2 regions of the Mesorhizobium sp. P160927 genome follow, and region 1 is predicted to be linked to the other one. Evidence: predicted binding sites of a transcription regulator. Region 1 holds the regulator's gene; the other holds the start of a gene.
What was found. The regulator PhoB, encoded in region 1, activates phosphate uptake and scavenging genes when phosphate is short. The targets are predictions, from matches to a motif close to TGTCATNNANCTGTCAT.

Region 1 (3,408 bases):
CGCCGGGGTGGCCAGCCCTCGCGCACCGAGATCGCCGCCACCACCGCCCTCAGCCACTCGACTATATCGGCCATATCAGCCGACCTGATCGGCGAAGGTATCCTGAGCGAAGGCAAGCCGAACGAGGCCGGCTCACTGAAACGCGGCCGGCCGCAGGTTGGCCTTGGCCTCAACCCCGAGGCCGCGGCGGTCATGACCGTGGTGCTGTCGCTGAATTTCCTCTCCGTCGCCGTCATCGACTACGCCGGCCAGGTGATATCGGAGGAGCAGCGCCGGCTGGACACGCTGACCATGTCGCGCGAGGCGCTGATCGGCGAATGCGTGGCCATCGTCCGGCGCCGCCTCGAGGATCCCGACCTCGACGTCGCCAGCATCGCCCGCATCGCGCTGGCGATCCAGGGCATCACCGACACCGAGGCGCGCGCCATGCTGTGGTCGCCGATCACGCCCCAGACGGACATTGCCTTCGCCGATATACTCGAAGCCGAATTCGGCATCCCCGCCACCATGGAGAACGACTGCAACATGATGGCGGTGGCGCTGCGCTGGCGCGACCCCGAGCGCTACCGCGACGACTTCATCGCCATCCTGCTCTCGCACGGCATCGGCATGGGCCTGGTGCTGAAGGGCGAGCTGTTCACAGGCACCCATTCCTCGGGCGGCGAGTTCGGCCACATGATCCATCGCCCGGGCGGCGCGCTCTGCCGCTGCGGGCGGCGCGGCTGCGTCGAGGCCTATGCCGGCAACTATGCCATCTGGCGCAATGCAGGACAGATGGGTGAGGACGCCAAACCGGTCGACGTCAGCGACGCCGACATGCGTGCATTGGCGGCCACGGCGCGCGAAAGAGACGGACCGGAACGCGAGGCCTATCGCAAGGCCGGGGAGGCGCTGGGCTATGGGCTTGGCAGCCTGTTCGCGCTGATCGATCCGGCGCCCGTTGCGATGGTCGGCGTCAGCGCCGCCGCCTTCGATCTGATCGAGCCGGCCTTGCGCGAGGCCATCGCCCAGACCGCCGGCGGCCAGCATTCGACGTCGATTTCCTTCGATACAGAGCCGAACGAATTGCCGCTGATCCGCGAGGGCTGCGCCATGCGCGCGCTCACCTTCGTCGACCAGGAGATCTTCGCGCCGGGCATGCAGGTGAGATCCGGCAAGAACGTGGCCTGATCTCAATCCTCGCGGATCGCGTAGCCTGCGCCACGGATGGTGCGTATCACATCGGGCATGCGGCCATTGTTTACCGCCTTGCGCAGGCGGCCGACATGCACATCCACGGTGCGCTCGTCGATGTAGATCGTCTCGCCCCAGACATTGTCGAGCAACTGGCTGCGCGAGAATACGCGGCCGGGATGGCGCATCATGAACTCGAGCAGGCGGAACTCGGTCGGTCCGAGCCGGATCTCGCTCTTCTTGCGATAGACCCGGTGCGATTCGCGGTCGAGCACGATGTCGCCGACCTTGAGCACGCTGGACAACACTTCCGGCTTGGCGCGGCGCAGCAGCGCCTTGACCCGGGCCATGAATTCCGGCGTCGAGAACGGTTTGACCAGATAGTCGTCGGCGCCGGTCGAGAGGCCGCGCACGCGGTCGCTCTCCTCGCCGCGCGCCGTCAGCATGATGATCGGCAACCGCTCCGTCTCGGGCCGCATACGCAGGCGCCGACAGAGTTCGATGCCGGAAACCGCCGGCACCATCCAGTCGAGCACCAGGAGGTCGGGCACGTTTTCCTGGAGGCGGATCTCGGCTTCGTCGCCGCGTGTCACCACCTCGACCTGGTAACCCTCGGACTCCAGATTGTAGCGGAGGAGCACGCCCAGCGGCTCCTCGTCCTCCACCACCATGATGCGTGGCGCGATCATCGATTGATCATCCCTGCCGTCAAGCCGCCGGCACCGACATCGCCGTCTCGTCCTGCTTCGGACGGTTGGCGGGCAGTTGCGTGCCGGTCAGCACATAATACGCATTCTCGGCAATGTTGGTCACATGGTCGCCGATGCGTTCGAGATTCTTGGCGCAGAACAAAAGATGCGTGCAAGCAGTGATGTTGCGGGGATCCTCCATCATGTAGGTCAGGAGTTCGCGGAAGACCGAAGTGTATTTGACATCGATGCGTTCGTCGTCATTCCTGAGCTTGGCGAGGGCGGCGGCATCGCCGGCCGCATATTCCTCGACCACGCCCTGCACCTGGATCAGCACCAGCTGCGCCATGGAGTCTATGGAATGCGACAGGTCGCGCGGCGTGGCGGTGAGGCCGACGGAGCCGACGCGCTTGGCGATGTTCTTGGCAAGGTCGCCGATGCGTTCGAGATCGCCCGCCATGCGGATCGAGCCGACCACATGACGCAGATCGTCGGCCATCGGCTGGCGCTTGGCGATCAGGGTGATGGCGCGATCATCGAGTTCGCGCTGGCGCGCGTCCATGATGGCGTCGTCGGAGACGACGCGCTGTGCCAGCGCGTTGTCGGAATTCAGCAGCGCCTTGGTGGCGCCGCCGACCATAATGCCGGCGAGATCGCCCATGTCGCTGATCAGCCTGCTGATCTGTCCGAGATCCTCGTCGAAGGCTGCGACTGTGTGTTCGGCCATGATCCTGGTCCTCGTATGCGTGAGATCAGCCGAAGCGGCCGGTGATATAATCCTGCGTGCGCTTCTCGCGAGGCGACGTGAAGATCTTCTCGGTCTTGTCGAATTCGACCAGCTCGCCCAGATACATGAAAGCCGTCTGCTTCGAGACGCGCGCGGCCTGCTGCATGTTGTGGGTGACGATGACGATTGTGTAGTCGGCTTGCAACTCGTCGATCAATTCCTCGATCTTCGCGGTCGACAATGGGTCGAGCGCCGACGCCGGCTCATCGAGCAGGATGACCTCCGGCTTCACCGCCACCGTGCGGGCGATGCAAAGCCGCTGCTGCTGGCCGCCGGACAGGCTGAGGCCGCTGGCATTGAGCTTGTCCTTGACCTCGTTCCAGAGCGCGGCGCGTTTCAACGCCTGCTCGACACGGCCGTCCATCTCGGCCTTGCCGATCTTCTCATAGAGCCGGACGCCGAAGGCGATGTTCTCATAGATCGACATCGGGAACGGCGTCGGCTTCTGGAACACCATGCCGATCTTGGTGCGCAACAGGTTGAGGTCCTGCGAGCGGTCGAGAACGTTCTGGCCGTCGAGCAGCACCTGACCCTCGGCGGTCTGCTTGGGGTAGAGCTCGTAGATGCGGTTGAAGACGCGCAGCAGCGTCGACTTTCCGCAACCCGACGGTCCGATGAAGGCAGTCACGCTGCGCTCGGGCAGCGACAAGGTGATGTCCTTCAGCGCCTTCGACTGGCCGTAGTAGAAATTGAGGTTCTTGACCTCGATCTTCGCCTTGGCGGCTGCCTCGGCGGCAATCGTCATGTCTGGAGACAACA
Region 2 (3,408 bases), 760 kb from region 1:
TCCAGGGCGACCGTACCAAGCCGCTCGCCACCAAGCCGAAGCTCACTGGCGACGAGATGAAGGCCTACGCGCGGCGCTTGACCGAATTCGGCGAATGGTGCGCCGGGCAAGGCATGCCGCTGTCCTATCACCATCACATGGCGGCTGTGGTCGAGACCGAGCCGGAGCTCGATGCCTTCATTCGCCATTCGGGCGAAGGCATCCCACTGCTGCTCGATGCCGGACACCTCGCCTTTGCCGGCGGCGACGTGCTGCGCGCCATCGACAACCACCACAAGCGCATCAGCCACGTCCATGTGAAGGATGTGCGCATGGGCGTGATCGAGAAGCTCGACCGCACCAGGCAATCTTTCCTCGATGCGGTGGCGCTCGGCGCCTTCACCGTGCCGGGCGACGGATCGCTCGATTTCGGCGCCATCGTGCAGCGCTTCGCCGACCATGGCTATGAAGGCTGGTTCGTGGTCGAGGCTGAACAGGACCCGAAGAAGAACCCGCCGTTGAAGATGGCGCAGGTTGGCCACAGGGAGCTGATGCGGGTGATGACATCAGCCGGCTACACGGTGGAGACGCAAGGTTTTCCGAATGCCTGAAGACTGGATTCGCCGTGAGGCGCGGTCTATCTGAGGACGGATTGCTGAATTCGGATGGCGCGATGAAAGATTATGAACACCCGTTCTTCCGCCCGCTGTGGCGGCGCATCGCCGTCGTGGCCGTCTGCCTGATCTGGTCGGTGATCGAGTTCGCGTCCGGCACGCCGTTCTGGGGCGTCATCGCGCTCGGTTTTGCCGGCTACGCCATCTGGCAGTTTTTCTATCTCTACAAGCCGGTGGACGAGAGCAAGGCCGCAAGCGAGACCGAACCGAAGGAGTAACCCGATGTCGAAACTGCTCGTCAAAGCCGACAAGGGCCATGGCCGCGTCGCCCATGTGACGCCGAAAAGCGCCGGCTGGACCTATGTCGGTTTCGACCTGCATCGGCTGAAGCCGGGCGAAAACGCGTCGGGAAAGACGGAAGACCGCGAAGTCTGCCTGGTGTTCGTGACCGGCAAGGGTACCGTGAAAGCCGGCGGCAAGGATCTCGGCCTGCTCGGCGAGCGCATGTCGCCCTTCGATGGCAAGCCGTGGTCGGTCTATGTGCCGCAGGGATCGGACTGGTCGGTGACGGCCGATACCGAGCTGGAACTTGGCGTCTGCTCGGCGCCCGGTCTTGGCGGCGGCCTGCCGGTCCGGGTGATCGGACCGGGCGATCTCGGCCAGGAGGTGCGCGGCAAGGGCACCAACACGCGCTACGTCACCAACATCCTGCCGGAAGGCCAGCCGGCCGACTCGTTGCTGGTCGTCGAGGTCATCACGCCCGGCGGTCACACGTCGAGCTACCCGCCGCACAAGCACGACCAGGACAACCTGCCTGCCGAGTCCTATCTCGAGGAAACCTACTACCATCGCCTCAACCCGCCGCAGGGCTTTGCCTTCCAGCGCGTCTACACCGATGCCGACAAAAGCGGACATCGCGCGCTGGACGAAGCCATGGCGATCGAGGATGGCGATGTGGTGCTGGTGCCCAAGGGCTATCACCCCTGTGCCGCCTGCCACGGCTATGACCTCTATTACCTCAACGTGATGGCCGGACCGAAGCGGACGTGGAAATTCCACAATGCTCCCGAGCACGAATGGTTGATGAAGGCCTGACCGTGTCGCCGTCCGGTCGAACTTATTGGTCCAGCTTGGAAAAATCGTCGGCTAAGGACCCGAAGTGTCGATTTGCCTTCTAAAACCCGTCAAAGCTTCGTCAATCCGTCATGGAAATCACCTATGGCAACAGTTCTGACGAGGACTTCCCATGCGTTATGCCATTTATTTCACCCCCCGGCAGGACGAGCCGCTGGCGCGCATCGCCGCGAATTGGCTGGGCCGCGATCCGTTCGGCGCCGCGACAAGGCCGGTTGAGGCCGTTGCCGATCTGTCGGCGGCGGAAGTGGCCTTCCACACCGCTTCGGCGCGCCGCTATGGCTTTCACGCGACGCTGAAGGCGCCCTTCCACCTGGCTGCGACGGAGACCGAAGCCTCGCTCCGCGCGGCGCTGGATCATTTTGCCGAGGTTACGCCTGTCGTCACGATCCCGCGCCTGGTCGTCAGCCAGATCGACAGCTTCTTCGCGCTGGTGCCGGATGGTCCGCTGCCGCCGCTCAACCGCTTCGCCGACGATGTGGTACGCGATTTCGATCGGTTTCGCGCGCCGCTGTCCGAGGCCGAGATCGAGCGGCGCAGCCCGGATTCGCTGAAGCCGGTCGAGTTTCGCAATCTCTGCCAATGGGGCTATCCCTATGTCTTCGAGACCTTCCGCTTCCACATGACCCTGTCCGGGCGGGCCGGCCCACGGGAAAGCCCTCGCCTGCGCGCCGCCATCGACAGCCTTTTCGCCGATGTGTTGCGCCAGCCCGTGCTCGTGGACGCGCTGACATTGTTTATCGAACCCGAGCCCGGTGCGCCGTTCATGGTGCTTTCCCAGCACGCGCTCGGACGCCGCCCGGCCCGAAAAATCGCCTGAACGAAACCCGACTGCAAGACCAAGGACTACCCGCAATGACCGCCGAAACTGTTCTTTCCAACGCCCGCATCGTTCTTGCCGACGAGATCGTCGAAGGCTCACTGGTGCTGCGCGATGGCTTGATCGCGGGCATCGATGCCGGTTCGGCCCGGACCGGCGAGGACATGGGCGGCGACTTCATCATTCCAGGGCTGGTCGAACTCCACACCGACCATCTCGAGGGCCATTATGCGCCGCGGCCGAAAGTGCGCTGGAACCCGATCGCCGCGGTGCTCGCCCATGACGCGCAGGTGGCGACCGCCGGCATCACGACCGTGCTCGATGCCTTGCGCGTCGGCATGGACGAGGACGCCGACCTGACATTGGACGACATACGCAAGCTGGCCGATGCGATCGAGGACAGCGTCGCGCAGGATCGTTTGCGGGCCGATCACTTCCTGCACCTTCGCTGCGAGGTTTCAGCGCCGGATTGCCTCAACGCATTCGCCAATTTCGACGGTGACGAACGAGTCAAGCTGGCGTCGCTGATGGACCACGCACCGGGCCAGCGCCAGTTCGTCAATCTTGAAACCTATGCCTACTACTACCAGCGCAAGCTGAAACTCTCGGATCGCGATTTCCAGAAATTCTGCGAGAAGCGGATGGACGAATCGTCACGCAACTCCGGGCCGAACCGCGTCTTCATCGCCGCCGCCTGCCGGGAGCGCGGCATCGTGCTCGCCAGCCACGACGATGCGACGTCGGCTCATGTCGAGGAGGCCATCGAGCAGGGTGTGCGGGTCGCCGAGTTCCCGACCACCGAGGAAGCGGCGCGTGCCTCGAAGGCCGCCGGGCTTGGGGTGCTGATGGGGGCGCCCAATG

Region 2: the regulator PhoB is predicted to act here: its motif matches at 1,784-1,800, upstream of AC3CB8_RS05130 (DUF1045 domain-containing protein).

The regions. Positions count from the first base shown of each region.
Region 1 is NZ_JBYMDW010000001.1:246,528-249,935, forward strand. It holds gene AC3CB8_RS01215 (ROK family protein) at 1-1,170, shown strand, start outside; gene phoB (phosphate regulon transcriptional regulator PhoB) at 1,173-1,862, opposite strand; gene phoU (phosphate signaling complex protein PhoU) at 1,882-2,589, opposite strand; gene pstB (phosphate ABC transporter ATP-binding protein PstB) at 2,615-3,408, opposite strand, start outside.
Region 2 is NZ_JBYMDW010000001.1:1,009,778-1,013,185, forward strand. It holds gene iolE (myo-inosose-2 dehydratase) at 1-590, shown strand, start outside; gene AC3CB8_RS05120 (DUF3329 domain-containing protein) at 653-871, shown strand; gene iolB (5-deoxy-glucuronate isomerase) at 876-1,688, shown strand; gene AC3CB8_RS05130 (DUF1045 domain-containing protein) at 1,840-2,547, shown strand; gene AC3CB8_RS05135 (alpha-D-ribose 1-methylphosphonate 5-triphosphate diphosphatase) at 2,583-3,408, shown strand, end outside.